DNA from 3 places in the Pseudomonas sp. Pdm06 genome. Region 1 is predicted to be linked to each of the others. Evidence: predicted binding sites of a transcription regulator. Region 1 holds the regulator's gene; each other region holds the start of a gene.

Region 1 (9,978 bases):
GCTCTGAAGATATGGGCAAGCAGATCGGCCGGCAGATGTTTGCCTCGCCCAAGGCCCTGGCCGTTGCCGCAGGCCTGATGGCGGTGATGGGCCTGGTGCCTGGCATGCCGCACTTTTCCTTCCTGACCATGGCTGCCCTGGCGGCCGGTGGCGCCTACCTGTTCTGGAAGAAGCAGAACGTGCAGAAGGTCCAGGCCCTGCAAGAGGTCAAGCGCCAGCAGGAACTGCTGCCGTCGCCGGCCCGCGCCATGGAAACCAAGGAACTGGGCTGGGATGATGTGACCCCGATCGACATGATCGGCCTGGAAGTCGGCTATCGCCTGATTCCCTTGGTCGATCGTAACCAGGGTGGTCAGTTGCTGGCGCGGATCAAGGGGGTGCGCAAGAAGCTCTCCCAGGACCTGGGCTTCCTGATGCCCACCGTGCATATCCGCGACAACCTCGACCTGGCGCCGAGCGCCTATCGCCTGACGTTGATGGGGGTGATCCTGGCCGAAGCCGAGATCTACCCCGACCGCGAATTGGCGATCAACCCGGGCCAGGTCTATGGCAGCCTCAACGGCATCACCGCCAAGGATCCGGCTTTCGGCCTGGAAGCGGTGTGGATCGAAATCAGTCAGCGGGCCCAGGCCCAGTCCCTCGGTTATACCGTGGTGGACGCCAGTACCGTGGTGGCGACCCACTTGAACCAGATCCTGTACAAGCACTCCAGCGAGCTGATCGGCCACGAAGAAGTCCAGCAACTCCTGCAAGTACTGGCCAAAGGCTCGCCGAAGCTGGCTGAAGAGCTGGTGCCGGGCGTGGTTTCGTTGTCGCAGTTGCTCAAGGTGCTGCAGGCGCTGCTGGCCGAACAAGTGCCTGTGCGCGACATACGCAGTATCGCCGAGGCCATCGCCAACAACGCCTCCAAGAGTCAAGATACCGCCGCCTTGGTGGCTGCGGTTCGGGTCGGCGTGTCCCGCGCAATCGTCCAAAGCATTGTAGGCACTGAGTCTGAGCTGCCTGTGATCACCTTGGAGCCAAGGTTGGAACAGATATTGCTCAATAGTCTGCAGAAGGCAGGACAAGGCTCGGAAGAGGGTGTTCTGCTGGAGCCAAGCATGGCCGAGAAGCTGCAGCGTTCGCTGATCGAAGCAGCCCAGCGGCAGGAGATGCAAGGCCAACCGGTGATCCTGCTGGTGGCCGGTCCGATTCGCGCGATGCTCTCGCGATTCGGTCGCCTCGCGGTCCCGGGGCTGCATGTGCTGGCGTACCAGGAAATACCGGACAACAAGCAAGTGACCATCGTTGCGACAGTAGGGCCCAACGGCTGAGGTAGTGGTTTATGCAAGTGAAGCGTTTTTTCGCCGCCGACATGCGTCAGGCCATGAAACTGGTTCGTGACGAGCTGGGCGCTGAAGCAGCCATCATTGGCAACCGTCGTATCGCCGGCGGTGTCGAGCTGACGGCGGCCCTGGATTACAAACTGTCTGCGCTGGCCCCGCGGGTTCCGAACATGGAACTCGAAGACGAGCTGCGCAAGACCCAGTCGCGCATCGCCAGCGCCCAGGCCGAACTGAGCCTGCGCAGCAGCGAAGGCGAGGGTGCCGCGGGCACCAATCGTCAATTGTTCGCCGGTCAGCCGCTGACCGCCGGCCTGCCGTTGACTGCTGCCGAGCCGCTGATCGAGCAGGCCCAGGCCGAACCGCGTCGTCCGGAGCCGGCACCCGCCGCGCCTGCCCGCGGTCTCGACCCGCGCGCCCTGGACTCGATGCGCTTCGAGCTCAACAGCCTGCGCGAGCTGATGGAAGTCCAACTCGGCTCCCTGGCCTGGAACCAACTGCAAGGCAGCCGTCCGGCCCAGGCCAACCTGTGGCGTCGCCTGCAACGCATCGGCTTGTCCGGCCCGTTATCCCGGGACCTGCTGGCGCTGATCAATGGTATCGAAGAGCCTCGCCAGGCCTGGCGCATGTTGCTGGCGCACCTGGCGCGGATGATCGCCACGCCGGAAGTCGAGCCGCTAGAGGAGGGCGGGGTGATTGCCATGGTCGGTCCTGCCGGCATGGGCAAGACCACCACCCTGGCCAAGCTCGCCGCCCGCTACGTACTCAAATACGGCGCCCAGAGCATCGCCCTGGTGAGCATGGACAGTTTCCGCATCGGTGCCCAGGAACAACTCAAGACCTTGGGCCGGATCCTCAATGTGTCGGTGACCCATGTGGATCCGGGCCAATCCCTGGCCCAGGCGCTGGAGCCGCTGCTGCGCAAGCGCGTCGTGCTGATCGATACCGCCGGCCTGCAAGCCAGCGATCCGGCCCTGCGCATGCAGCTCGAAAGCCTGGCCGGACGCGGTATCAAGTCAAAAAATTATCTCGTGTTGGCAACCACCAGCCAGAAACAGGTTCTAACCGCCGCATACCACAGCTACAAACGCTGCGGACTGGCTGGCTGCATCCTGACTAAGCTGGACGAAACGGCAAGCCTGGGCGAGGTGTTGAGCCTGGCGATCGGTCATGAACTGCCGGTGGCCTACCTGACCGATGGGCCGCGGATCCCGGATGATTTGCATCTGCCGCGCCGTCATCAACTGGTCAGCCGTGCCGTGAGTGTGCAAATGCAGGAAGAACCCAGCGAAGAAGCCATGGCTGACATGTTCGCTGACATCTACCACAGCCCGACCAAGCAGGTCGGCTGAGGTAATCATGAATATTTTTTGTACCTACATCGATGGTCTGCCATGCATTGTTCCTTATGCGAACGCGCAGCCAGTAATGTGGCCTCCGTCTAAGAAGACAAGGTAAAGAACGAACATGGGCAGCATGCATCCCGTACAGGTGATCGCGGTGACCGGCGGCAAAGGTGGCGTCGGGAAGACTAACGTGTCAGTGAACTTGTCCCTGGCTCTGGCAGAGCTTGGCCGACGGGTCATGCTGCTGGACGCCGACCTGGGCCTGGCGAACGTCGACGTGCTGCTGGGACTTACCCCCAAACGCACCCTGGCGGACGTGATCGAGGGCCGTTGCGAACTGCGCGACGTGCTGTTGCAGGGACCTGGCGGGATTCGCATCGTGCCGGCTGCCTCCGGCACCCAGAGCATGGTTCACCTGACCCCGGCCCAGCACGCGGGCCTGATCCAGGCCTTCAGCGACATCGGCGACAACCTCGATGTGCTGGTGATCGACACCGCGGCCGGCATCGGCGACTCGGTCGTCAGTTTCGTCCGCGCCGCCCAGGAAGTGCTGCTGGTGGTCTGCGACGAACCGACGTCCATCACCGACGCCTACGCCCTGATCAAACTGCTGAACCGCGACTATGGCATGAACCGCTTCCGCGTCCTGGCCAATATGGCCCAGAGCCCGCAGGAAGGGCGCAACCTGTTCGCCAAGTTGACCAAGGTCACCGATCGCTTCCTGGACGTCGCCCTACAATACGTCGGCGCCGTGCCGTACGACGAAAGCGTACGCAAGGCCGTCCAGAAGCAACGCGCCGTTTATGAAGCTTTTCCACGTTCCAAATGCGCGCTGGCGTTCAAGGCGATCGCCCAGAAGGTCGATACCTGGCCACTGCCGGCCAACCCCCGCGGGCATCTGGAATTTTTCGTCGAGCGTCTTGTGCAACAAACAGCAGGGCCCGTGCTATGACAGCCAGCGGTTACAACCATCTCTACAAAAAATCGGCACGGGACGCCCAGTACGAATTGATCGAGCGTTATGCGCCACTGGTCAAGCGTATTGCCTACCACTTGCTGGCGCGGTTGCCGGCCAGTGTCCAGGTCGAGGACTTGATCCAGGCCGGCATGATCGGCCTGCTTGAAGTGTCGAACAAATACGACGCCAGCAAAGGTGCCAGTTTCGAGACCTATGCCGGTATCCGCATTCGCGGGGCGATGCTCGATGAGGTCCGCAAGGGCGATTGGGCGCCGCGTTCGGTGCACCGCAATACCCGCATGGTCAGTGACGCGATTCGGGCAATTGAAGCTAAAACCGGGCGTGACGCTAAAGATCACGAAGTTGCGGCCGAACTCCAGTTGAGTCTCGACGATTATTACGGGATTTTGAACGATACCTTGGGCAGCCGCCTGTTCAGTTTCGACGACCTGTTGCAGGACGGCGAACACGAAGGGCTGCACGAGGATAACGCGAGTGCTCACATGGAGCCGTCGCGTGACCTGGAAGATGAACGTTTCCAGAGTGCGCTGGCGGATGCGATTGCCAATTTGCCGGAGCGTGAGCGGCTGGTCTTGGCGCTGTACTACGACGAAGAGCTGAACCTCAAGGAAATCGGTGAGGTCCTGGGGGTCAGCGAATCGCGGGTCAGCCAGTTACACAGCCAGTGCGCGGCCCGTTTGCGGGGGCGTTTGGGGGAGTGGCGAGCGCGTTGACAGGCAGTGTGGGGACACTGCGACGAGGCTGGCCTGGCAGGTGCTGTGCCAGTCTCCATCCGTTGTGCTCCAGACCGTTGTCGAGTGTTGTGCCGGATTGATTGAAATGGCGCGTCCAGGTGCTGGGCGCGTTTAAGACTGCTTGGAGGTCGAATTGGACAAGAACATGAAAATCCTCATCGTTGATGACTTCTCAACGATGCGGCGGATCATTAAAAACCTGTTGCGTGACCTTGGGTTCACCAACACGGCCGAAGCAGATGACGGGACCACTGCGCTCCCGATGTTGCACAGTGGCAACTTCGATTTTCTGGTCACCGACTGGAACATGCCAGGCATGACCGGTATCGACCTGCTGCGCCAGGTGCGTGCCGACGAAAAACTCAAGCATCTCCCGGTGTTGATGGTCACTGCCGAAGCCAAGCGCGAGCAGATCATCGAAGCGGCCCAGGCCGGTGTGAACGGCTATGTGGTCAAACCCTTCACGGCCCAGGCGTTGAAAGAGAAGATCGAAAAAATCTTCGAACGCATCGGTTAACGGCGCCACGGGGGAGCTATGGACAACGAATCTTCAATGGGCGATTTCGAATCGACCCTGAAAAAACATGCCCGCGAACTGGTCGACAGCCTTGAGAAAGGTCGCTTTGGCGATGCGGTTCAAATGATCCATGAGCTCAACCAGACCCGTGACCGCGGTCTGTATCAGGAAGTGGGCAAGCTCACGCGTGAACTGCACAGTGCGATTGTCAATTTCCAGATCGACCCGCATATGCCGCAGGCCGAGGAAGTCTCACAGATCACCGACGCCACCGAGCGCCTGGGGTATGTGGTCAAGCTGACCGAAGCCGCGGCCAACCGCACCATGGACCTGGTGGAAAGCGCAACGCCGCTGGTCAATGGCCTGAGCGAAGAGGCCCAGGCCTTGAGCACCGACTGGGGCCGGTTCATGCGTCGCGAAGTCGGTGCTGAAGAGTTTCGGGAGCTGGCCCGTCGGGTCGACGGTTTCCTGACGCGCAGCAGCACCGAGAACCGCGCCGTGGCAAGCAACCTCAACGACATTCTGCTGGCCCAGGACTATCAAGACCTGACCGGCCAGGTGATCAAGCGTGTGACCCAGTTGGTCACCGAAGTGGAAAGCAACCTGCTCAAACTGGTGTTGATGGCTAGCCAGGTCGACCGCTTTGCAGGCATCGAACACGACCGTGAAGCGATGCTTGCTGAAAAAGATCCACAAAAACATCTCTCTCAGGGTGAAGGTCCGCAAATTCATGCCGATAAAAGAGAAGACGTTATGTCCGGTCAGGACGATGTGGACGATTTGCTGTCCAGCCTTGGATTCTGAGTTTTAGCCCTGTTTTAGGAGCAGCCATTAATGAGCTTCGGCGCCGATGAAGAGATCCTTCAGGATTTCCTGGTTGAGGCCGGCGAGATTCTAGAGCAACTGTCCGAACAGCTGGTCGAGCTGGAAAGCCGACCTGATGATGCGGATCTGCTCAATGCAATTTTTCGCGGTTTCCACACTGTAAAAGGAGGCGCCGGCTTCCTCCAGCTCAACGAGCTGGTGGAGTGCTGTCACATTGCCGAGAACGTGTTCGACATCCTGCGCAAGGGTGAGCGTCGCGTTGACTCGGAATTGATGGACGTGGTGCTCGAAGCGCTGGATGCGGTCAACAGCATGTTCAGCGAAGTGCGCGAGCGCTCGCCGATCACCCCTGCCACCCCTGAGTTGCTCGCCGCGCTGGCACGCCTGGCCGAGCCGCAATCGGCTGACGAAGCGGCGCCGGTTGTCGAAGCGGTGGTTGAAGAACCGGTCGCTGAAGAATCGGGCGACATCACCGATAACGAATTCGAACAACTGCTGGACTCCCTGAATACCGTCAAGGCCCAGGCCGAGGCGCCGGCCGCTCAGGCCGCACCTGCTGCGCAAGCCGCCGGGGCTGGCAGCGATGAAATCACCGATGCCGAGTTCGAGTCGCTGCTCGACCAGCTTCACGGCAAGGGCCAGTTCGCGCCGGATGCGGTCGTCCCGCCGACGGCACCGGCCGCACCGAAAGCGGCGGGCGACAGCTCCGACATTACCGACGACGAATTCGAAGCGTTGCTCGACCAGTTGCATGGCAAGGGCACCTTTGCCGTTGACGCACTGGATTCGGCCATCGCTTCGGCGCCGACCCCGGCCAAGCCTGCCGCCGCTGCCGCTGGCAGCGATCTGATCAGCGACCACGAATTCGAATCGCTGCTCGATGAGCTGCATGGCAAGGGCAAGTTCAGCGAAGTCGGTACGGCGTCTGCCGCGCCTGCCGCCACCGCGGCGGCACCGGCGGCCAAGGCTGCGCCCAAACCCGCTGCCAAGGCACCGGAACCCAAGGCCGAGCCCGCCAAACCTGCCGCCGCCGCGGCGCCAGCCCGGGCTCCGGCGGCTGCGCCAGCGGAAAAACCGGCCAGCGAAGCCGAGACCACCGTTCGGGTCGACACCGCACGCCTGGACGAGATCATGAACATGGTCGGCGAACTGGTGTTGGTGCGTAACCGTCTGGTGCGCCTGGGCCTCAACAGCCAGGACGAAGCCATGTCCAAGGCCGTGTCGAACCTCGACGTGGTCACGGCCGACTTGCAGACCGCGGTCATGAAGACCCGGATGCAGCCGATCAAGAAAGTCTTCGGGCGCTTCCCGCGCCTGGTTCGCGACCTGGCTCGCCAGCTCAAGAAAGAAATCAACCTGGAACTGGTGGGTGAAGAGACCGACCTCGACAAGAACCTTGTCGAGGCCCTGGCCGACCCGTTGGTCCACTTGGTGCGCAACGCGGTCGACCACGGCATCGAGTCGCCGGAAGAACGCGAAGCCTCGGGCAAGGTCCGCAGCGGCAAGGTGATCCTGGCCGCCGAGCAGGAAGGTGACCACATCCTGCTGTCGATCTCCGACGACGGCAAAGGCATGGACCCGAACGTGCTGCGTTCCATCGCGGTGAAACGCGGTGTAATGGACAAGGATGCCGCCGACCGCCTGAGCGACACCGAGTGCTACAACCTGATCTTCGCCCCGGGTTTCTCGACCAAGACCGAGATTTCCGACGTGTCGGGCCGTGGCGTGGGCATGGACGTGGTGAAAACCAAGATTTCCCAGCTCAACGGTTCGATCAACATCTACTCGACCAAGGGCCAGGGCTCGAAGATCGTCATCAAGGTCCCGTTGACCTTGGCGATCATGCCGACCTTGATGGTGATGCTGGGCAACCAGGCCTTCGCCTTCCCGCTGGTCAACGTCAACGAGATCTTCCACCTCGACCTGTCGCGCACCAACGTGGTGGACGGCCAGGAAGTGGTGATCGTACGGGACAAGGCATTGCCGCTGTTCTACCTCAAGCGCTGGCTGGTCAGCTCCGCGGCTCATGTGGAGCAGGGCGAGGGCCATGTGGTGATCCTTTCGGTGGGCACCCAGCGGATCGGCTTCGTCGTCGACCAGTTGGTGGGCCAGGAAGAAGTGGTCATCAAGCCGTTGGGCAAGATGCTCCAGGGCACCCCGGGCATGTCCGGCGCCACCATCACCGGCGACGGCCGCATCGCGTTGATTCTCGATGTGCCAAGCATGCTCAAGCGTTACGCCGCCCGGCGTATTTGATTCTGGAGGGGGGCGGCCCAGGGCCGCGCCTCATCTAACGGAGTGTTTATGGTAGTTAAAGTCCTGGTGGTGGACGATTCGGGTTTTTTCCGTCGCCGCGTCTCGGAAATTCTTTCGGCGGACACGAGTATTCAGGTCGTCGGTACCGCGACTAATGGCAAAGAGGCGATCGATCAGGCCCTGGCACTCAAGCCGGACGTGATTACCATGGACTACGAGATGCCGATGATGGATGGCATCACGGCCGTGCGGCATATCATGCAGCGCTGCCCGACCCCGGTCTTGATGTTCTCGTCCCTGACTCACGAAGGCGCCCGGGTAACCCTCGATGCGCTGGACGCCGGGGCGGTGGATTTCCTGCCGAAGAATTTCGAAGACATTTCGCGCAACCCCGACAAGGTCCGGCAGTTGCTGTGCGAAAAGGTCCACAGCATTTCCCGCAGCAATCGTCGTGTCGGTGCCTACAGCACACCGGCGCCAGCCCCGGTTGCGGCGCCAAGCCCTGCGCCAGCGCCGACGGCATCGAGCAGCTTCAATCCGGCCCCGGTACGCAGCGCCCCGGCACCTGCGCCGACGCGTTCGGCACCTGCCAGTGCAACGTCGCCGGCACCCAAGCGCAAAGCCTACAAACTGGTGGCGATCGGTACGTCCACCGGCGGCCCGGTGGCGCTGCAACGGGTCCTGACCCAGTTGCCGGCCAACTTCCCGGCTCCTATCGTGCTGATCCAGCACATGCCGGCGGCGTTCACCAAGGCGTTTGCCGAGCGTCTGGACAAGCTGTGCAACATCAACGTCAAGGAAGCCGAGGATGGTGACATCCTGCGTCCGGGCCTGGCATTGTTGGCGCCGGGTGGCAAGCAGATGATGATCGACGGCCGCGGTGCGGTGAAGATTCTGCCGGGCGATGAGCGCCTGAACTACAAGCCTTGCGTGGACATTACCTTCGGTTCCGCGGCCAAGTCCTACGGTGACAAAGTTCTGGCGGTGGTGCTCACCGGCATGGGCGCCGACGGTCGCGAAGGCGCACGGCTGCTCAAGCAGGGCGGCAGTGCGATCTGGGCCCAGGACGAAGCCAGTTGCGTGATCTACGGCATGCCGATGGCTATCGTCAAAGCCGATCTTGCCGACGCGGTGTACGGGTTGGACGACATCGGTAGACACCTGGTCGAGGCCTGCCTGTAATGGATGTGCTCAGCCTGATTGGCATCATCATGGCGTTCGTCGCCATCATTGGCGGCAATTATCTGGAAGGCGGTCATCTGGGCGCGCTGGCCAACGGCCCGGCGGCGTTGATCGTGCTCGGTGGCACCATCGGCGCGGCGCTGTTGCAGTCGCCCATGAGCGCTTTCAAACGGGCCATGCAGGTACTGATCTGGATTCTGTTCCCGCCCCGTGTCGACCTGGCCGGTGGCATCGACCGCGTGGTGAACTGGAGCCTGACCGCTCGCAAGGAAGGCCTGCTGGGCCTGGAAGGGGTGGCCGACGCCGAACCCGACAGCTACTCACGCAAAGGCCTGCAATTGCTGGTGGACGGCGCCGAGCCGGAAGCCATCCGCAGCATCCTGGAAGTGGATTTCTACACCCAGGAAAGCCGCGACATCGAAGCGGCCAAAGTATTCGAAAGCATGGGCGGCTACGCGCCGACCATCGGCATCATCGGAGCGGTGATGGGCCTTATCCACGTGATGGGCAACCTGGCCGATCCGTCGCAACTGGGCAGCGGCATCGCCGTGGCCTTCGTCGCCACGATCTATGGCGTAGCGAGTGCCAACCTGGTGTTGCTGCCCATCGCCGCCAAACTCAAGTCCATCGCGTTGCGCCAGTCGCGCTATCGCGAAATGCTGCTGGAAGGGATCCTGTCGATCGCCGAAGGTGAAAACCCGCGTTCCATTGAGTTGAAGCTCCAGGGCTTCATGGACTGATGGGAGACATGGAAAATGGCACGTCGCAGGCATCGTGAAGAACACGTCAACCATGAACGCTGGCTGGTTTCCTACGC
Region 2 (9,978 bases), on a different contig from region 1:
AAATTTCCCGAGATTGCCAAGATCCCGACCTTCGGCGGGTTCGAGGACGGCACCTTTGACATCGAACAGGCTATCTCCCAGCGTCCGGATGTGATCATCCTCAATATCGAAGCCCAGCACGCCACCGAGGATGCGCGCTACATCGAGAAGCTCGACGCCTTGGGCATCCCGGTGGTCTACGTGGACTTTCGCAACAACCCGATGCAGAACACCGAGCCGACCATGCGCCTGTTCGGCCAACTGTTCGGCAAGCAAGCCCGTGCCGAAGCCTTCATCGATTTTCGCAACCAACAGATTCGACGGGTCACCGACGTCATTGAAGCGCGCCACCCTGCCCGGCCCAAGGTCTTCATCGAGCGCATCGGCGGCTACACCGATGATTGCTGCCTGAGCTTCGGCAACGAGAATTTCGGCCTGTTCGTCGAAATGGCCGGTGGCGACAACATCGCCAAAGGCATCATCCCCACCACGTTCGGCCAGTTGAATGCCGAGCAAGTGGTGGTCGCCAACCCGGCGCAGGTGGTGGTCACCAGCGCCAACTGGGAAGCCTTTGCACCCGGTGGCCATTGGGTCGGCGTCGGCCCCGGGGCGGACATGGCCCAAGCCAGGAAAAAACTGGCGTGGTACACCCGGCGACCGGCCTACGCCGGCATCAAGGCCCAGGACGACCAGGCGTTCCACGCCATTTGGCACCAGTTCTACAACAGCCCCTATCAGTTCGTGGCCATCCAGCAATTGGCCAAGTGGTTCCACCCGACGTTATTCGCCGACCTGGACCCGGACGCCTCGTTCCGCCAATTGCACGAGCAGTTCCTGCCGGTCCCGTATGAGCCGGGTTACGCCGTCAGCCTGGACCAGACTGAGGACAAGCCATGACGTCGTTGAACGAAACCCTGGTGATGCAGCGTGACACCTACCGACGCCTGGTGTTGCGCAAGCGGCTTATCCTCGGCGGGCTCACGCTGTTGCTGATTTGCAGCGTCCTGCTCGACCTGGCCCTCGGGCCGGCACGCTACAGCCTCGACGAAGTGCTCGGCGCACTGTTTTCGCCGGACAGCGCTTCGCCCCAGGTTCGCGTGGTGATGTGGGACATCCGCCTGCCTGTGGCGCTGATGGCTGTCGCGGTCGGCGCCGCGTTGTCGCTGGCCGGCGCGCAGATGCAGACGATCCTCAACAACCCGCTGGCCAGCCCGTTCACCCTGGGCATTTCCGCTGCCGCCAGTTTCGGTGCGGCCATGGGGCTGGCGTTTGGCGTGGCCTTGTTCCCATTGGCGGCGCAGTACATGGTGCCGGTGAACGCGTTCATCATGGCCATGCTGTCGGCATTGCTGATCCACTTCCTGAGCCTGCGCCGCGGTGTCACCGCCGAGACCATCGTGCTGCTCGGCATCGCCCTGGTGTTCACCTTCAACGCGTTGCTGGCGCTGGTGCAATTCTTCGCCACCGAGCAAGCCGTGGCCGCCGTGGTGTTCTGGACGATGGGCAGCCTGACCAAAGCCACCTGGCCCAAGCTCGGGGTGATCTGCCTGGTGATCCTGGTCACCCTGCCGATTTTCGCCCGGCGCGCCTGGGCCTTGACCGCGCTGCGGCTGGGGGACGACAAGGCCGCGAGTTTCGGCATCAACGTGCGCAGCCTGCGCTTTCAGACGCTGATCATGGTCAGCTTGCTCGCCTCGTTCCCGGTGGCGTTTGTCGGCACGATCGGTTTCATCGGCCTGGTCGGCCCGCACATCGCGCGGATGCTGATCGGTGAAGACCAACGGTTCTTCCTGCCGGCGTCGTTGCTGACCGGCGCCCTGATTCTGTCCGCCAGTTCGGTGATCAGCAAAACCCTGATCCCTGGGGCCATTTTCCCCATCGGCGTGGTGACGTCGCTGATCGGCGTGCCCTTCTTCATATCCTTGATTCTCGGCGGGAAGAAAAACTCATGGTAACGATCCGGCTGGAGAATCTCGGGGCCCGCTATGGCCAGCGCACGGTCATTCACGGCGTGACCACGGCAGCTTTTGTCGGCGGCCAGGTGGTGGCGGTAGTCGGCCCCAACGCGGCGGGCAAATCCACCTTGTTCAAGCGCATGGCCGGGTTGATCGACGGCCCCGGGCAGGTGATCCTGGAGGGCTCGAAAAAGGGACCGCAGGGCATCAGCTACATGCCCCAGGGCTTGAACGCCAGTGCCCGGTTGACGGTGTACGAGTCGGTGCTGCTGGCGCGCAAGCAGCTTACGCCGGGCTGGGTCGTCCACGATGACGAACTGAAGCTGGTGGACGACATTCTCGCCGCGCTGGGCATCACTGAGTTGTCGTTCCGTAATCTCGGAGAGCTTAGCGGCGGACAGCAGCAACTGGTGTCGATCGCCCAGACCCTGGTGCGCGAACCGGAAATCCTGTTGATGGATGAGCCGACCAGCGCCCTGGACATGCATCGGCAAGTCCAGGTGCTGAATTTCATGCGGGCCCTGGCGCGCAAACGCCAGGTCATTGTGTTCATCGCCATCCATGACCTGAACCAGGCGCTGCGCTTTGCCGACCAAGTGCTGGTCATCGCCGACAGCACCGCCCAGGGCAGCGGCCCGAGCGCCGAGGTGATTACCGAGTCGATGCTGCGCCAGGTCTACAAGGTCGAAGCGCGGATCGAGCAGTGCAGCCGCGGCGAGCGCCACATCCTGATCGACGATATCGTTTGAACGCACAGCCGGGCCTTGCGCCAAAGGCCCGGGGCCGCAGGAACTAGGCGACCTTGAAGCGATTGACCAACTGTTGCTGGTGCTCGGCCAGGCGCGCCAGTTCCTGGCTGGTGATGGCCGTCTGCTCGGCACCGGCACTCACCTGGATCACCAGGTCATTGATCTCGTTCACGTTACGATTGATGTCCTCGGACACCGCGTTCTGCTCTTCGGCTGCGGAGGCGATCTGGATGTTACGGTCGCTGATCGTCGCCACGCCCTCGGCGATCTCCACCAACAACGCCCCCGCGCGCTCGACTTTGCTCGCCCCGTCCTGAGCCTTGTCCAGGGTCTGCTGCATGGACAGCGCCGCACGATCCGACCCGGCTTGCAGGTTGCTGATCATCTGTTGAATATTGCCCGTGGACTCCTGCGTCTTTTGTGCCAGGGTGCGCACCTCGGAGGCGACCACCGCAAACCCGCGCCCATGATCACCGGCCCGCGCCGCTTCAATCGCCGCATTGAGCGCCAGCAGATTGGTCTGTTCGGCAATGCCGCGAATCACGTCGAGCACGGAAGAGATCGCATCGCTTTCCAGCTTGAGATCACCAATGATCCCCGCGGTCTCCTCGGCCTGCCCGGACAATTGGCGAATCAGCCCGATGGTGCTTTCGATTTCCACGCGCCCTTGCGCCGTGCTGAGGTTGACCTGTTGCGACATGTGCGCCGCATCGTTGGTACTTTGCGCCACCTCGCGCACCGTGGCGCTCATCTGATTGATCGCGGTGGCCACCTGCTCGGTGCCTTGGCGCTGTTGCTCGACACTCGCACTGGTCTGGACCGTCACCGTGGAAGACTCTTGCGCGGCGGTGGCCACCTGCGCCGTGGCATTGCCGATTTCCTGCACGACTTCGCTGATCTCCTGCGCCATGCGATTGAGGTTGCGCGAGATCTGGCCGAATTCATCCCGACCCTCGTACGTGGCCCTGGCAGTGAGATCACGCTGTGCCAGGCCGTTCAGGGCCCGGTTCACATCGCGTACCGCCAAATCGATCATGCGGATGATCACATACGACAGCACCGTCACCGCCAGCAGCGCCACGACGACCGCACCGAGGGTCAACCACAACGCACGGCTGGCTTCATCGCGCCCGTGTACCGCCAGGCGGCTGACGTTTTGACCGAGGGCTTCCTCCACTTGGCCCATCATGTCGATGCGCTGAGTGGAGAGTTCAAACCAGGCCTCTGGCTTGATGCCCAGCGGCTGCCCCAATGGCACTTCGAAAGCCAGGCGCTGCAACTTGCCCACTTCGACCGCAGCGGGTTTGAGCATCTGCTCGGTAAACTGTTGAAGCAAGGCTGGCTGGGCCTGGCGACGGAATGCGTCGGAGTAAGCAGAGAACTCGCCGAGATTACGGCTAAAGCGCGACAACAATGTCTCGTCGAAACGGTCCTGACTGAATACCAGGCCCAGCACGACCCGCTCGCGTCCAGCCCGCTCTTTCATCTCGATAAACTGATTGAGCGCACCGAGTGCATGAACAATGGTGGCGTTGTTGATCGTCGCTTCCAAAGAGTGGGTATAGCCCACGAGCGCTTGAATGATCTCGGTATAACGAACACCCGATTCGGTGCTGCTGATACCCAACTTATCCACTTGCCCACGAATGGCGGGCAGTTGCGCCAAGGCCTGGAGGACGTTGTCCAATTGCGCGCTCCCCGACGCAGACAACCGGCGCACCACCTCGACAGAAGCATTGGAATCCTGACGCGCCTGGATCATCCGCTCGCCCATGGACTTGCCCGCGCTGCCCAGGAACACCCCGCTGGCGCCGCGTTCACGCTGCAATACCGTGATCAGTTGACTCAACTTCTGCGCCGTGGCGCTGGCGGTGACCGTGGCGTCCATATCACGCAGTGTCTTGTAGTTGTCCACGACAAAGACGCCGGCCAAAATCAGGAATCCCAACAAGGGAAGGAGCAGGATCAATAAAAGTTTCAGACGCAGCGGTGCATTCCTGAGCATTTCCGTTCAAGCCTCATTTAAAAATGAATTAGTGACGCGTGAACTTATTGTAAGAAGGCTGTTATACACGCTGACTTGGTGCGATCTTAGCGCAATACCAAATAGCCATCACCCCTGATATTGCACCGCTTGGCACATATAACGGCCATGAAGCGGGAATATGTATTTGCCTTGATCGAGGTCAAGCTTTCGACAAATAACCGTAAGTATCCGGTAAGGGAAGACGCTCAACGATAGGCGCGCATTTCATCCTGTCCCGTTGGAGCACCCCATGCATTTGCTGCGCTTAGCCGTTTCCACCATCCCGAGCCTGATCCTACTGACTGCGCCCCCTTCAGCGCTGGCCGCACAGGCCGCCGAACCTGAAACCGCCAAACCGTCTTCGTCCTGGGGGCTGGGGGTCGGCGCAATCAGCAGCCAGCAGCCCTATACCGGCATCGATCGTGACAACAAGGCGATACCGCTGATCTACTTCGAGAACGAATACCTGCGGGTGTTCGGCCCGAACGCCGAGGTCAAGCTGTCGCAGTTCGAGATCAACGACACCCAGCACATCGATTTCAGCCTCGTGGGCCAGTACGACTTCAGTGGCTATGATGCCGATGACTCGCGGGTTTTCGATGGCATGAGCGACCGTAAAAGCAGCTTCTGGGCCGGAGCAAAAATGCAGTGGCACACCGACTGGGTGGACGCCCACGCCGAGTGGCTGGCGGATGTATCGGGCAACAGCAAGGGGCAGCGCTTCAACCTGGGCCTGGAGCGGACCTGGCGACTCGACGAGCACATGACCCTCACGCCCCACGTGACGGCGATGTGGCAGGACAAGAAATACGTCGATTATTATTTTGGCGTGCGCGACAGTGAAGCCCGCATCGATCGCGCGGCCTATGATGGCAAGTCCGCCCTCAATACCGAGTTTGGCGTCCGGGGAAACTACATGTTCGATAAGCACCACTCTGTGTTCCTCGATATCAAGGCGACCCGCTTCGCCAGCGAGATCAAGGACAGCCCGCTGGTAGATCGTTCTACCGAAAACAGCGCGCTGTTCGGCTACCTGTACCGCTTCTGATGAGCCGCATTCTGTTGGTCGAGGACCACGAACGCTTGGCCCAACTGGTCAGCACGGGATTGACGAACGCCGGGATCGCCGTCGATGTGATCAACCGCATGGACGGTGCATGGGCAGCCATCCAGCGGGTGCCCTACCAGGCGCTGATCCTCGATCGCGGCTTGCCGGACGGCGACGGGCTTGTCTTGTTGAAGCGCCTGCGCAGCGCCGGGCTTGGCCTGCCGTGCCTGGTGCTCACGGCACGGGATGCCCTGCATGATCGGGTACAGGGGCTCGATGCCGGTGCCGATGACTATCTGCCAAAGCCGTTTGCCATGGATGAAATGGTTGCCCGGGTGCGGGCTTTGCTGCGGCGCCCCGTGGACTGCCGCCCACTGGCACCCAGCCACGGTGACCTGAGCCTGCAACCCGAGACCGGCACTATGTGCTGTGCGAATGAAAGCATTACCCTGGCGCCGGCGGAAATGCAGATCATGTTGCTGCTGTTGCGCAAGCCTGGGGAAATCGTCCGCCGCCCCAGCATAGAGGCGGCGGGCTGGGGTTTGAGCGAGGCGGTCACGCCGAACGCCCTGGACGTGGCCCTGCACCGTATCCGCCGCAAGCTGCTTGCCATCGGCTCCCGCCAACGCATTGTCAACTTGCGAGGTCTCGGTTATGCGCTCCGCCAGGTCGACGTGGTTGAGTAGCCTCCGGTTCAAGGTGCTGCTGGCCTATATCGCCGGCGTGGCGCTGAGCATTCTGTTGATCGTGTCGGCGGCGTTGGCCCTGGTCAGCTCACAGAGCGACATCCTGTCGGTCATGAACATGGCCGAACGCACCCAGGAGCTGGCGGAGAAACTCCAGTTCGATGCTGGCGGGCGCCCGGTCGGATTCGACCCCAGCGAGGCGGATCGAATCTGGACCTATGACAGCATGGGACAGGAAATCGGCTACCGCGTGCTGGACGCCTCGGCAAACGTGGCCCTGGCGTCCACCGATGCGACCTTCTGGCCAGCGAGTGCCTCGCTGCACCCTTTGGAGCACGAACCGTTCAAGTTCGAGCGCCAGGGCATCTTGATGTACGGTGCCACCGCGCCAGTCGAACACGACGGCCAGACCTGGTTCTTGCAGCTTGCCGTCAGCGAACGGTTGATGGACCTCTTTCACGGCGCCTTCGCGCTGCCCTTCATGGGGGCCGGCATCGTCCTGTTCAGCCTGGTACTGCTCTTCGTCTTTGGTGCCTGCGCCTATGTCATCCTGGGTTATACGCTCAAGCCCTTGCGCGAAGTGTCCGAGTCGGCCGCGGCCATCTCGCCTCGCTCGCTGCATTCGCGCTTGCAGGTCAGCCGCGTACCTTCCGAAGTCTTGCCACTGGTGGACAGTTTCAATCGGGTCCTCCAGCGCCTGGAAAATGGCTACCGGATCCAGCAGGAATTTCTGGCGACAGCGGCGCACGAGTTGAAGACACCGCTGGCGCTGATACGCGCGCAGATCGAATTGATGGCAGACAGTCCCGATCGCAGCGCGCTCCTCAACGACGTCGCCCACATGACCCGCCAAGCCCAGCAACTGCTGCTGTTGACCGAAGCCAGCGAGGCGCAGAACTATAGGTTTGCCGCGGTCGAACTGGCCGATGTCGCGAAAGAAGCCGCCGACTATCTACAGCGCATGGCCGAAGCCGTCGACGTACGCCTGGTGCTGGCCGACGATTGCACGGGCGTTGCCCCCTGGCAGGCTGATCGCAGCGCCCTCTTCACCTTGCTGAAAAACCTGCTGGAGAACGCCCTCCAACACGCCCCTCGAGGCACCGAGGTGCGAGTGGACATCGGCAAGGATCACCTGAGCGTACGCGATTGGGGCCCCGGGGTTGATCGGGAGCAACTGCCGCAGCTGTTCGTGCGCTTCTGGCGCGGGCCCCATCGCCGCGACCATGGCGCCGGCCTGGGCCTGACGATCTGCCAGGAAATCGCCCAGGCCCATGGCTGGACGCTTTCAGCCACAAGAGCGGAACCAGGACTGCTGCTTCAATTGTCTCGCCGGGAACACGCCAGCGACCCCGCCCGGGCTTGAACAGCGCGGGGTCGAACCGGGTACGCGGCCTCAGGCGACCCCGCCGTCGGGCAACGCAAGGGTGTCGGCCTGGGACACGCGGCTTGGCCTGAAGGTCTCGGGCATCGCCAGCAACAGGCCGAATGCCAGCGCGGCAATCGCCGCCAGGGTCAGGAACGCCGCGCTGTAGCCAGCCCCTTGCACCACGAAGCCGGCCAGGCTGTTGCTCAACGCGGCGCCGAGCCCGAACACCGTCGACAACACCCCGAGACTGACGTTGAAGCGCCCGGTGCCCTGGGTCAGGTCCTTGACCACCAGGGGAAACAGCGCGCCAAACAGCCCGGCACCAATACCGTCCAGCAGTTGCACCGCCACCAACCAGTAGGGGTCGTCCGAGAGCACGTACAACACGCCGCGGATGGGCAGGATCAGGAAGCCGGCCAGCAGCAACGGCTTGCGGCCCCAGGCATCGGCCTTGACGCCCACCAGCCACGCCATGGGCACCATGACCAGTTGCGCCGCAACGATACAAGCCGATGTCAACGGCGTGGCCAGGTGCACATTGGCCTGGGCGAGCTTCTGGCTGACCAGCGGGAGCATCGCCGCGTTCGCCAGGTGGAACAGCCCGCAGCAAATGGCGAACAACAGCAGCGTACGGTTATCCAGCAGGACCCGCAGCGTCGAGGGTACAGGGCCGTGAACCAGTTGGCCCGCCTCCAGGCCCCGTGCCACGTCATGGTCGATGGCCTCGGCGGACACGCAACTGACCGCCACGATGCTCGCCAATGCCATGGCGGCCATCAGGTAGAACACCGCGATGGGACCGAACAACCAGGCGAACCCACCCGCCAGCAGCGCGGCGCAGGCATTGCCCGCGTGATTGAATGTTTCGTTGCGCCCCGTGCGCCGTGTAAAGGCCTTGGCGCCGGTAATGCCCAGGGAAATCGCCGCGATAGCCGGCGCAAAGACTGACGCTGCCACGGCGCCGATGGCCTGAGTCAATGCCACCAGGCCAAAGGACGACGTGAACGGAAGCACCAGGCACCCCAGCGTCACCGCCAAGGCCGCCACGGCCACCACGGCACGCTTACTGCGCACCCGGTCGATCAACGCGCCGGCGGGCGCCTGGGCGACGAGCCCGGCCATGGCCGCCACCGTCATCACCACGCCGATGCTGGCCGGGTCCCAGCGATGCACCGCCAGCAGGTAGATCGCCAGATAAGGACCCAAACCATCGCGCACATCCGCGAGGAAAAAATTCAGGCCATCCAGGGAAAGGTTGTTGCGTCGGTCTCGGTTTCGATCCACAGCGGCCTCGACGGGCATTGCCCCAAAGAAAATTGACGCAATGATGTCGCAAAGAATCGAACCGGGCCACCGTGATGAGCGCGGGGCCACTGAGAAAACCGTGGCGAGGGAGCTTGCTCCCGCTGGGTCGCGAAGCGACCCCAAAACCTGCCGAACGCGTAACACAGACACACCGCACCCGCCGGTTCACGACTGCTTCGCAGCCGAGCGGGAGCAAGCTCCCTCGCCACAGGTCCATCGTTGTTTCTTAGGTGAACTGCATGACCTACCAAAGAGCGATGTCGTAGGTAAAGTAGACCCGGTTGCTGTCACGGCCACGGGAAAAGTCCGAGCGATAAACGTAGTTTCGCAACTTCACCCCCAGCCCCTTGAACGTACCCTGCTGCACCACATAGGCGATCTCTGCGTCACGTTCCCACTCTTTGACCGTGGTGTCGGACTTACCGTCGTTGCCGCTCAGGTAGCGGGTGGAGAACGTCAGGCCGGGCACACCGAGGCGCGCGAAGTCGTAGCCGTAACCGAGCATCCAGGTCTTCTCGTCTTCCTCGATGAACTTGCCGATCCCGACGTTGCTGAAGGAGTACACCGTGGCGCCGCTGACGTAAGGCAGGCCCGCCTCGCCGCTGAGGGTCTGGTAACCGGCGCTCAGTGTGTGGCCGGCAACGGCATAGGACAGCGACCCGCTGAGCATGTCGTTGTCGATCTTGCCGCCGTAGGCCGACCCCGAATCGACGCTGTTGAAGTAGCGCAGGTCGCTGGTCAATACCCCGGCGCCCAGGGGCAGATCATGCTGGATGCCAACGAAGTTCTGTCGATAGAAATTCTCCAGCTCGCCATAGAAGTAGCTCAGGCGGATGTGCTTGCCCAGCTTGTAGTCGGCGCCGG
Region 3 (9,978 bases), on a different contig from region 1:
GAAAACGTGCTGACCCAGCGTTCGAGCCTGATGATCATCATCTCTCACGACCGTCACTTCCTGAACAGTGTCTGCACCCACATGGCGGACCTGGACTACGGCGAGCTGCGCCTGTTCCCGGGCAACTATGACGAGTACATGACCGTGGCGACCCAGTCCCGCGAGCAACTGCTGTCGGACAACGCCAAGAAGAAAGCGCAGATTTCCGAACTGCAGTCGTTCGTCAGCCGTTTCTCGGCCAACGCCTCGAAAGCCAAGCAGGCCACCTCCCGTGCCAAGCAGATCGACAAGATCCAGCTGGCCGAGGTCAAGCCATCGAGCCGCGTCAGCCCGTTCATCCGTTTCGAGCAGACCAAGAAACTGCACCGCCAGGCGGTCATTGTCGAACGCATGGCCAAGGGCTTCGACGGCAAGCCGCTGTTCAAGGACTTCAGCTTCACCGTCGAAGCCGGTGAGCGCGTGGCGATCATTGGCCCGAACGGTATCGGCAAGACCACCTTGCTGCGCACCCTGGTCAATGAACTGGAACCGGATGCCGGTACCGTGAAGTGGACCGACGCCGCGGAACTGGGCTACTACGCCCAGGACCATGCCCATGACTTCGAAGACGACGTCAACCTGTTCGACTGGATGGGCCAATGGACCCAGGGCGGCGAACAACTGGTGCGTGGCACCTTGGGCCGCATGCTGTTCTCCAACGACGAGATCCTCAAGTCGGTCAAGGTCATTTCCGGTGGTGAACAGGGCCGCATGCTGTTCGGCAAGCTGATCCTGCAGAAGCCAAACGTACTGGTGATGGACGAACCGACCAACCACTTGGACATGGAATCCATCGAAGCGCTGAACCTGGCGCTGGAAAACTACCCGGGCACCTTGATCTTCGTCAGCCATGACCGGGAGTTCGTATCGTCCCTGGCCACCCGCATCATCGAACTGAGCGCCGACGGCGTGGTCGACTTCAGCGGCACCTATGACGACTACCTGCGCAGCCAGGGTGTGGTGTTCTAAGCCCCGCTCCGAGTTGTAAGCTTCAAGCGGCAAGTAAAAAGCCCTGTCCACTGCGACAGGGCTTTTTTGTATTTCAGCGGGGTAAAAACCTGTGGGAGCGAGCTTGCTCGCGATGGCGGCTGCACATGCGCCACCAATCCAGCCTGAACAGCCAGCCTCCCAAACACATTTAGTTAGCCTGCTTTCTTTTATTCCCACCTCGCGCCATGATGAGGCTCTCTTACCGCCGCCCGCGAACGAGCCCCATGCCCACGCCCTCCTCTGCCCCCAGTTCTCTGTCGATCACCCTGCAGATCGTCTCCATCGTGTTCTACACCTTCATCGCTTTCCTCTGCATCGGTCTGCCGATTGCCGTGCTGCCCGGGTATGTCCATGAACAATTGGGCTTCAGCGCGGTGGTGGCCGGGCTGACCATCGGTTCACAGTATCTGGCGACCCTGCTCAGCCGCCCCATGGCCGGGCGGTTGTCGGACAGCGTCGGCACCAAGCGGGCGATTGTCTATGGGTTGTCGGGGATTGTGCTCAGCGGCGTGCTGACGCTGATCTCGACCTTGCTGCAAAGCTTTGCGCTACCCAGCCTGTTGATTCTGATCGCCGGTCGCTTGCTGCTCGGCGTGGCCCAGGGGCTGATTGGCGTGGGCACCATCAGTTGGTGCATGGGCCAAGTGGGGGTGGAGCACACCGCCCGCTCGATTTCCTGGAACGGCATCGCTTCGTACGGGGCCATCGCTATTGGCGCGCCGTTGGGGGTGGTGATGGTCGGTGAATTGGGTTTCGCCAGCCTGGGTATTGCGTTGTCGTTACTGGCGGGCGCCGCGCTGCTGATGATTCGCAACAAGCCGTCGGTGCCGGTCATTCGCGGCGAGCGCTTGCCTTTCTGGGCGGTGTTTGCGCGCATCGCGCCGTATGGAGCGGGCCTGAGCCTGGCGTCGATCGGCTACGGCACGCTCACCACGTTCATCACACTGTTTTACATCAGCCGCGGTTGGACCGGCGCGGCGTGGTGCCTGACGGTATTCGGCATCTGCTTCATCCTGGCGCGGTTACTGTTCATTTCCAGCATCGCCCGCTTCGGTGGTTTCAACTCGGCCATCGCCTGCATGAGCATCGAAACCCTCGGGCTGGCATTGCTGTGGCTGGCGCCGTCCACCCCGTTCGCCCTGGTCGGTGCCGGGCTGGCCGGCTTCGGGTTGTCGCTGGTGTATCCGGCGCTCGGGGTGGAGGCCATCAAGCAAGTGCCCAACACCAGTCGAGGCGCAGGCTTGAGCGCCTACGCGGTGTTCTTTGACCTGGCGCTAGCGATTGCCGGCCCGTTGATGGGCGCGGTGGCATTGAACCTGGGCTATTCGTCGATCTTCTTCTGTGCCGCCTTGCTGTCAGTCACCGGCCTGGGCCTGACCCTGCTGCTGCGTCGTCGAGCGACAAACGCCCTTTATTGATCGGCCGTCTTCAGCCCTGCCCGGGTCGGCTTGCCCAGCGCCTCGCCGAAGAAGCGGCCGGCCTCGGAAATCATGGTGCGGTGGATGTCCTTGCGATCGACACCGTCGGCATCCGTGCAGAGCGCTGGCATCGCGGCGATCTGCTCGTCGGTGCACGGCGCCAGGAAGACAAAATGGCCCGCGCCGGCCAAGGTCTTGAAATCCGGTGCGGTGGGCAGCTTACGGGCCAAGGCGGCGGCATTTTTGTCGAAAGCCACGAGTTTGTCGCCATCGCCGCTGTACAGCAGCACCGGCACATGGACATCGGCCAATGTATGACGACCGAATTTCAGGCTCAACGGCGCCATCAGCAGCAGCGCCCGGACCCTGGGGTCGGCCACGGGTTGCAGGTCATCGCGGTCGGCGATCAGTTCGCCCTGGGTGTTACAGGCGTCATGGTCGTCCGGCCGCTCCGCGCAGTAGCGGCGCAGGCGATTGAGGTCCGGCGTCGCACCGGACAGGATCAGCGCGGTTTCGCCACCGGCCGAATAGCCGATCACCCCGACCTGCCCGGCGTTGACGAACGGCGACAGCATCGGGTCATTGAGCGTTGCGGTGATGGCTTCGGAAATCTGGATCGGCCGCCCGTACAGGTTGCTCAGGGTGCCAAGGCGGCTGTGATCCTGGGCGTTGTCGCCGGGATGAATCACCGCCACCACGACAAACCCCTTGCGCGCCAGCGAGGTGGCCAAGTCATGCAAGGCCAGCGGCGTACCGGTATTGCCATGGGACAACATCAATAGCGGAAAACGGCCGATGGCGATTTTGGCATCCGGCGCGGCATCGATCTGGTAGCCGCCCAGCAGGCTGGATTGTTCCCGATCGGTGGACGGATAGAAGGCGATGGCATGCATCGGCTGCCGATCCAGCGGATCGAGAAAACTCAGTTCATGGAAACCCGCGCTCCAATGCGGATGCGGCCCTGGAGCGGCCTGCACGGAACCGAGACTGGCTAACCAGCAAAGCAGCAGCGCTGCACCAAAACGTGTCATCGAATCTTCCACCTTCACCAGCGCCCGGGAAGGCCCCGTCGCTCGCGCGCTTGGCCGTGCATAACCTGCGCCAGAATCCCCGGCGCCGAATGCAGCAAAACCCTGCATCCCGGCCATCCAATGACGACGAGAATACAGGGTTTTGCGAAGGTTGCCCGAAGCGCTTGCTGCCTTTACGCAGGTTTTACGCAGCGGCGAACTGCTGGCCGATCTGCAACGTGGCTTCGCTCATGGCTTTGGTCCGCATGTCGTCACCGTAGGCCAGACCTTCGGCGCGGACGAATTCGATATCGGTGATGCCAAGGAAACCGAACATCAGCTTGAGATACTCCTCGTGACCCACGCCGCTCGGTTGGCCGGCATGCAAGCCGCCCGCAGTGGAGACGATCACCAGTTTCTTGCCGCCACACAAGCCTTCTGGACCGGCTTCGGTGTAGCGGAACGTCTGGCCGGCGACGGCAATGCGGTCAATCCAGGCCTTGAGTTGGGTCGGAATGCTGAAGTTATACATTGGAGCGGCGATGACCACCGCATCAGCGGCCAAGAACTCGGCCATCGTCGACGCGCTGAGATCCGCTTCGTGCTTCAGGGCCGCGTCACGCAGTTCAGCGCTGGTACCGGCGGCGATCAGGGTCTGGGCGGAAAAATGGCTGATGGCATCGGCGGCCAGGTCACGGTAGGTGACGGTGATGCCTGGCTCGGCAGCTTTCCAGGCTTCAACCACTTCACGGCTCAATTGGCGGGAAGCGGAGTTGTCGCCGAGGATGCTCGAATCGATGTGCAGCAGTTTCATATCAATGCTCTCCAAATGAGGACCGCAACCAGGCGATCAATTGGCGACCATCCTATAGATGAAGACAATGATCGATAAGTCAGCATAAATGCGATAGTTTGTCCCACTGACAGGACAATCGAGTTCACCATGCAAGACCTCAATGACTTGTACTATTTCGCCAAAGTCGTCGAAGCCGGTGGTTTCGCGGCGGCCGGGCGCTTGCTGGGCATTCCCAAGTCGCGACTGTCGCGGCGTATCGCCGAGCTGGAAGAACGCCTGGGCGCCCGGTTGCTCCAGCGCACCACCCGCCAGTTGAAATTGACGGCGGTCGGCGAACGTTACCTGCGCCATTGCCAGGCCATGTTGCTGGAGGCCGAGATGGCCGACGAAGCGGTGGCGAGCATGTCCAGCGAGCCCCGCGGCCGATTGCGGGTGTCCAGCCCGGTGGGCCTGGCCCACCAGTTCCTGCCAGTGGTGATCGAAACCTTCCTGGTGAAATACCCCTTGGTGCAACTGGACATGACCCTGCTCAACCGGCGGGTGGACCTGATCGGCGAAGGCATCGACGTGGCGTTGCGCGTGCGTGACCTGGGGGACGAAGACCCGCTGTTGATGACCCGGCGTTTGCGCCGGGCACGACTGATGCTGGTGGCCAGCCCGGCCTTCGTTGAAGGGCGGCGGATAGAAACGCCGGACGATCTGGAGCAGTTGCCAGTGCTGGGGGCCTTGGAAGCCGATCGCCTGGTGCATCTGCGTCTGGTCAAGAGCGATGGACAGCGTGTGGAACTGAGCCTGGAGGCCCGCCTGGGCATCGATGACTTCATTGTGCGTCGAGCCTGTACCCTCGCCGGCCTCGGCTTCACTTTATTGCCGAGCATGTATTGCGAGCAGGAATTGCGGGACGGCACACTGGTGGAACTGCTGCCGGGATGGTCGTTGCCCGACGGCTGGCTACAGGCGGTCTACCCACATAGGCGCGGCATGTTGCCAGCGGTGCGCGCCTGGATCGATCATTTGGTGGAAGCCTTCGAGGGCTGTGGAGATAGAACGCTATGAGTTTGAGCGAAGAGGATGTCGCGCAGTTCTGCCTGGGCTTGCCCGGTGCCAGGGAAGACTACAAATGGGGCGGCGTGCGGGTGTTTTCCATTGCCGGGAACAAGATGTTCGCCCTCCAGGGCCTGCGGGGCGACTCGTTGGCGTTCAAGGTCGACAAGGATCTGTTCCTGGGTCACTGCGACCGGCCAGGCATTCACCCCGCGCCTTACCTGGCACGGGCCCAGTGGGTCATCATGCAGGTGCCCTACCCGCTGGGGGCCGAAGAACTGCGTGGCCTGCTGCAACGCTCGCACCAATTGGTGGTCGGCAAGTTACCGAAGCGTACCCAAGTTGGGTTGTTGCTGTAGTGGCGGCGCGACTGAACCACCGCCATCGCGAGCCAGCTCGTTCCCACAGGTTTGAAGTCGAGCTGGCTGTCTAGGACAACGCCAACAGATAACCGCCCAGGAACAACTGATCGATCCAGAATACCTGGTGCAACAGCACGATGAACCAGAACACCACTTGAAACGAGACTTTGCGGGTCTTGTGGCGAAACAGCTGCTGGGCCAGCAAGGCTCCAGGCCAACCGCCGGCCAGCTCCAGTGCATGCAGCACGTTCTCCGGGGTGCGCCAGGCCTCGGCGCGCGCCTTGCGCTTGTCGCTCCAGTACAACAGGAACGCCACCACACTGACGACGCCGTAGGCTGCCATCGGCACCCACGACACCGCCCGCAGCCCGAACAGCAGCGAGCCGAACAGCGGCAAGGCGCAGAGCAGCGCAAAGATCATCAGTTTGAGCCGCAGGTGCTGCACGCCGCCGGCATTGCCCCCTGCGTGTTTACGGGCGCCGGAATCGTTCATGGCTTGACGGCGGTCCAGTCCACCCAGCCGAACTGCCAGGTGGCCAGGATCAACAGGCCAAAGGCGATGCGATACCAGGCGAACACGGCGTAGCTGTGACTGGCGATGAACCGCAGCAGGCCCTTGACCGCGATCATGGCGAAAATGAACGCCGTGACGAAACCAATGGCGAACACCGGGAAATCCGCCGGGACGAACAGTTCGCGGTACTTGTAGCCCGAGTAGACGGCTGCGCCGACCATGGTGGGCATCGCCAGGAAGAACGAGAACTCGGTAGCGGTTTTACGCGACAGGCCAAACAGCAAGCCGCCAATGATGGTCGCACCGGAACGGGAGGTGCCCGGGATCATCGCAATGCACTGGGCCAGGCCGACCTTCAACGCATCCTTCCAGGAGATCTCGTCCACCGTTTCGGCGTGCACCTGGTGCTGGCGCTTCTCGGCCCAGAGCATCACCACACCGCCCACTACCAGCGCGGCGGCTACGGTGATCGGGTTGAACAGATAGTGGTGGATCCAGTCGGCAAGCAGCACGCCCAAGACCACGGCGGGCAGGAAGGCGATCAACAGGTTGGCGGTAAACCGGCGGGCGCCGGGTTGCGTCGGCAGGCCCAGCACCACGTCGAAGATCTTGCGCCGAAACTCCCAGACCACCGCGAGGATCGCGCCAAGCTGGATGATGATGTTGAATGCCATCGCTCGTTCGCCACCGAACTCGAGCAAGTCGGCGACAATGATCTGGTGTCCCGTGCTGGAAATCGGCAGAAATTCCGTCAAACCTTCCACTACGCCAAGAATCAGTGCCGAAAAGGCGGTCCACAAATCCATTCATCCCCCAAAAAAGACGCTGTTCATGCAGGTCTTATCAATATTCAAGTGTCATGCAGGTACACGCAGCGGCTGCACGATAACCGCGACCTTTCAAAAAAAACCAATGAAAAATCAGAACAGGCTCAGGTTTTGCGCTGCGGGGCCGAAATCCTATCAGACAAGCCCTGATAACGCTGCCGCGTTATGACCCAGATCAATCATGGATAGCCGCCGGGCGCTAAAGTGCCGGCCGTCGTTAATGACAAGAATAAGAACCCGGAGTGACAGCGTATGAATAGCTTGCGCAGTGTGTCGATCAGCCGACGCTTGTGGCTCATCCTGATCGTGGCCATCGTGATGTTGTTCACGCTCGGCGCGTTGATGCTTAAACAGATCCACACCGACCTCTATCAGGCAAAAGTGCAAAAAACCCAGCACGTGGTGCAGACCGCCAGCGGTGTGCTGACCTACTACCATGGTTTGGAAACCGCTGGCACCCTGACCCGCGACGCCGCGCAAAAACAGGCCCTCAGCGCCGTGCGTGGCCTGCGCTATAACCAGAGCGACTATTTCTGGATCAACGACCTGACACCGGTCATGGTCATGCACCCGACCAATCCGAAGCTTGAAGGCCAGAACCTCTCGGCCATCCGTGACCCGAACGGTTATGCGCTGTTCAACGAGATGGTTGCCATCGCCAAGTCCAAGGGCGCCGGCATGATCAACTATCTCTGGCCGAAACCGGGTGCCGAGGCCCCGGTGGGCAAGACCTCCTACGTCCAATTGTTCGAACCCTGGGGCTGGGTCATCGGGTCGGGCGTGTACATCGATGACGTCCAGGCCGAGTTCCAATCCCAACTGATCAAGGCCTCGGTGGTCGGCCTGGTCATCACCCTGCTCATGGGCCTGCTGTTGACCCTGATCGTACGCAGCATCGTCGGTCCGTTGCAGGAAACGGTGAACGCCATGGCCAACATCGCCAGCGGCGAGAGCGACCTGACCCGCACCCTCGACACCCACGGCCAGGACGAAGTCACCCAACTGGCCCGGCACTTCAACGCCTTTACCGCCAAATTGCGCCAGGTGGTGAGCCAGTTGCAGGAGTCGGCCAGTGCACTGGGGCAATCTTCCAGCGAATTGGGCAACGACGCAGCTCAAGCCCAGGAACGCAGCCAACAGCAGTCGCAACAAATGGAACTGGTGGCCACCGCGATCAATGAAGTGACCTATGGCGTGCAGGATGTGGCCAAGAATGCCGAGCACGCGGCCAGTGAGATGCGCGACGCCGAATCCCAGGCCCAGCAAGGCCAGGTCAACATCGATGGCAGCTTGCAGCAGATCGATCGGCTGTCCCAGACCATCGATCAAGCCGTGGAGGTGATTCGTACCCTGGCGAGCGAAAGCACCCAGATCGGCAGTGTGCTGGAGGTGATTCGCTCCATCGCCGAACAAACCAACCTGTTGGCCCTCAACGCCGCGATCGAGGCCGCCCGCGCCGGCGAGCAAGGCCGAGGCTTTGCGGTGGTCGCCGATGAAGTGCGGCTGCTGGCCCAGCGTACACAGAAATCCACCGCCGAGATCCAGGCGATGATCGAGCGCCTGCAAACCCATTCCGAAGCCGCCGTGAAAGTCATCGGCGACAGCAGCCGCGCCTCGCAACTGACCATCGAACAGGCCGGCCTCGCCGGTGCCAGCCTCAACGCCATCGGCCAGGCCCTGCGCAACCTCAACAGCCTGAACGCCTCCATCGCCAGCGCCACCCTGCAACAGGCCCATGTGGTGGAAGACATCAACCAAAACGTCACCCAGGCCGCCGGACTGTCCCACAGCACCGCCATGGCCGCCGAACAATCCAGCCAGGCAAGCAGCCGCCTCAAGGCACTGAGTGAACAGTTGAACGGGTTGCTCAAGCAATTCCGGGTCTAACGATCGGTAGATGATCCCTGTGTGGGAGCGGGCTTGCTCGCGATGGCGGTCGCACATTCAGCATTGATACAAGCTGACCCACCGCTATCGCGAGCAAGCTCGCTCCCACATTGGTTTGGTGTTGGTTCCAAGCTTGGTATCCACAGCTCCCACATTGGTTTTGCATGGGTCTCAGGTTGGGTGTCAACCCCGAATCCCTTGTGGGAGCGGGCTTGCTCGCGATGGCGGCAGCCCATTCGACATTGGTATTGGAGCTCTCCACGCCATAGCGTTTACAATCGCCGCCCTCTCCTCTTTCCCAAGGAACCGCCATGTCCGGGCTTGAACTGTTTGCCGCAGCCCTCGGCGTGATCGCCGTCTGGTTGACCGTCAAGCAGAACCCCTGGTGCTGGCCGATCGGCCTGGTCATGGTGCTGCTGTACAGCTGGATTTTTTTCGAGGTGAAGTTGTACTCGGACATGCTGCTGCAGGTTGTCTACGCGGTGCTGCAACTCTACGGCTGGTGGCAATGGACCCGTGCCGGGCGCAATCATGATGGGCGCCAGGTCAGCCGCCTCGGTGGGCCATCGGTGTTGCTCGGCCTGGCCATCGGCGCGGCGGGCAGCTTGCTGTTGGGGGCCGCCATGGCCCACTGGACGGACGCCGCCCAGCCCTGGCTCGACGCCGCGCTCACGGGGTTCAGCCTCGTGGCCCAGTGGTGGATGGCGCAAAAACGCGTGCAATGCTGGCCGCTGTGGATCGCCCTGGACGTGATTTTCGTTGGCTTGTTCATCTACAAGGGCTTGCACCTGACCGCCGCACTCTATGCCCTGTTCACCCTGCTGGCCGTGCAAGGCTGGCGCGAATGGCGCGCCGACCCGGCCCTGCGCGCATGAAGGTGGTGGTCCTGACCGGCCCGGAATCCAGCGGCAAGAGCTGGCTGGCGGCGCAATTGCAGGAACACTTCGGTGGAATGCGGGTGGATGAGTACGTGCGCCATTTCATGGAGCAGACCCAACGCGATACCTGCCTGGCCGACATCACCGACATCGCCTCCGGCCAACTGGCCTGGGAAGACCAGGCGCGTGCCCATCGGCCGGCGCTGCTGATCC

What was found. Region 1 encodes FliA, which starts transcription of late flagellar genes. Its sites were predicted from a motif close to CTAAAGTTTNNNNNNNNNNNGCCGNTAA; they were not measured.
Region 2: a site for FliA is predicted at 4,827-4,854, ahead of IB266_RS07260 (methyl-accepting chemotaxis protein). Genes of this name have one in related genera too.
Region 3: a site for FliA is predicted at 7,104-7,131, ahead of IB266_RS05255 (methyl-accepting chemotaxis protein). Genes of this name have one in related genera too.

The regions. Positions count from the first base shown of each region.
Region 1 covers NZ_JACVAH010000001.1:79,299-89,276, forward strand. The annotation lists gene flhA (flagellar biosynthesis protein FlhA) at 1-1,313, shown strand, start outside; gene flhF (flagellar biosynthesis protein FlhF) at 1,325-2,674, shown strand; gene fleN (flagellar synthesis regulator FleN) at 2,790-3,620, shown strand; gene fliA (RNA polymerase sigma factor FliA) at 3,617-4,360, shown strand; gene IB266_RS00345 (chemotaxis response regulator CheY) at 4,527-4,898, shown strand; gene IB266_RS00350 (protein phosphatase CheZ) at 4,917-5,702, shown strand; gene IB266_RS00355 (chemotaxis protein CheA) at 5,733-7,979, shown strand; gene IB266_RS00360 (protein-glutamate methylesterase/protein-glutamine glutaminase) at 8,028-9,161, shown strand; gene IB266_RS00365 (flagellar motor protein) at 9,161-9,901, shown strand; gene motD (flagellar motor protein MotD) at 9,917-9,978, shown strand, end outside.
Region 2 covers NZ_JACVAH010000003.1:371,680-381,657, reverse strand. The annotation lists gene IB266_RS07275 (ABC transporter substrate-binding protein) at 1-876, shown strand, start outside; gene IB266_RS07270 (FecCD family ABC transporter permease) at 873-1,934, shown strand; gene IB266_RS07265 (ABC transporter ATP-binding protein) at 1,928-2,683, shown strand; gene IB266_RS07260 (methyl-accepting chemotaxis protein) at 2,727-4,688, opposite strand; gene IB266_RS07255 (MipA/OmpV family protein) at 4,960-5,757, shown strand; gene IB266_RS07250 (response regulator transcription factor) at 5,757-6,443, shown strand; gene IB266_RS07245 (sensor histidine kinase) at 6,436-7,806, shown strand; gene IB266_RS07240 (MFS transporter) at 7,837-9,111, opposite strand; gene IB266_RS07235 (OprD family porin) at 9,359-9,978, opposite strand, start outside.
Region 3 covers NZ_JACVAH010000002.1:475,814-485,791, forward strand. The annotation lists gene IB266_RS05215 (ABC-F family ATPase) at 1-1,008, shown strand, start outside; gene IB266_RS05220 (MFS transporter) at 1,254-2,447, shown strand; gene IB266_RS05225 (alpha/beta hydrolase family protein) at 2,441-3,478, opposite strand; gene IB266_RS05230 (FMN-dependent NADH-azoreductase) at 3,663-4,271, opposite strand; gene IB266_RS05235 (LysR substrate-binding domain-containing protein) at 4,401-5,309, shown strand; gene IB266_RS05240 (MmcQ/YjbR family DNA-binding protein) at 5,306-5,656, shown strand; gene IB266_RS05245 (DUF1294 domain-containing protein) at 5,727-6,152, opposite strand; gene IB266_RS05250 (undecaprenyl-diphosphate phosphatase) at 6,149-6,979, opposite strand; gene IB266_RS05255 (methyl-accepting chemotaxis protein) at 7,253-8,887, shown strand; gene pnuC (nicotinamide riboside transporter PnuC) at 9,199-9,762, shown strand; gene IB266_RS05265 (AAA family ATPase) at 9,759-9,978, shown strand, end outside.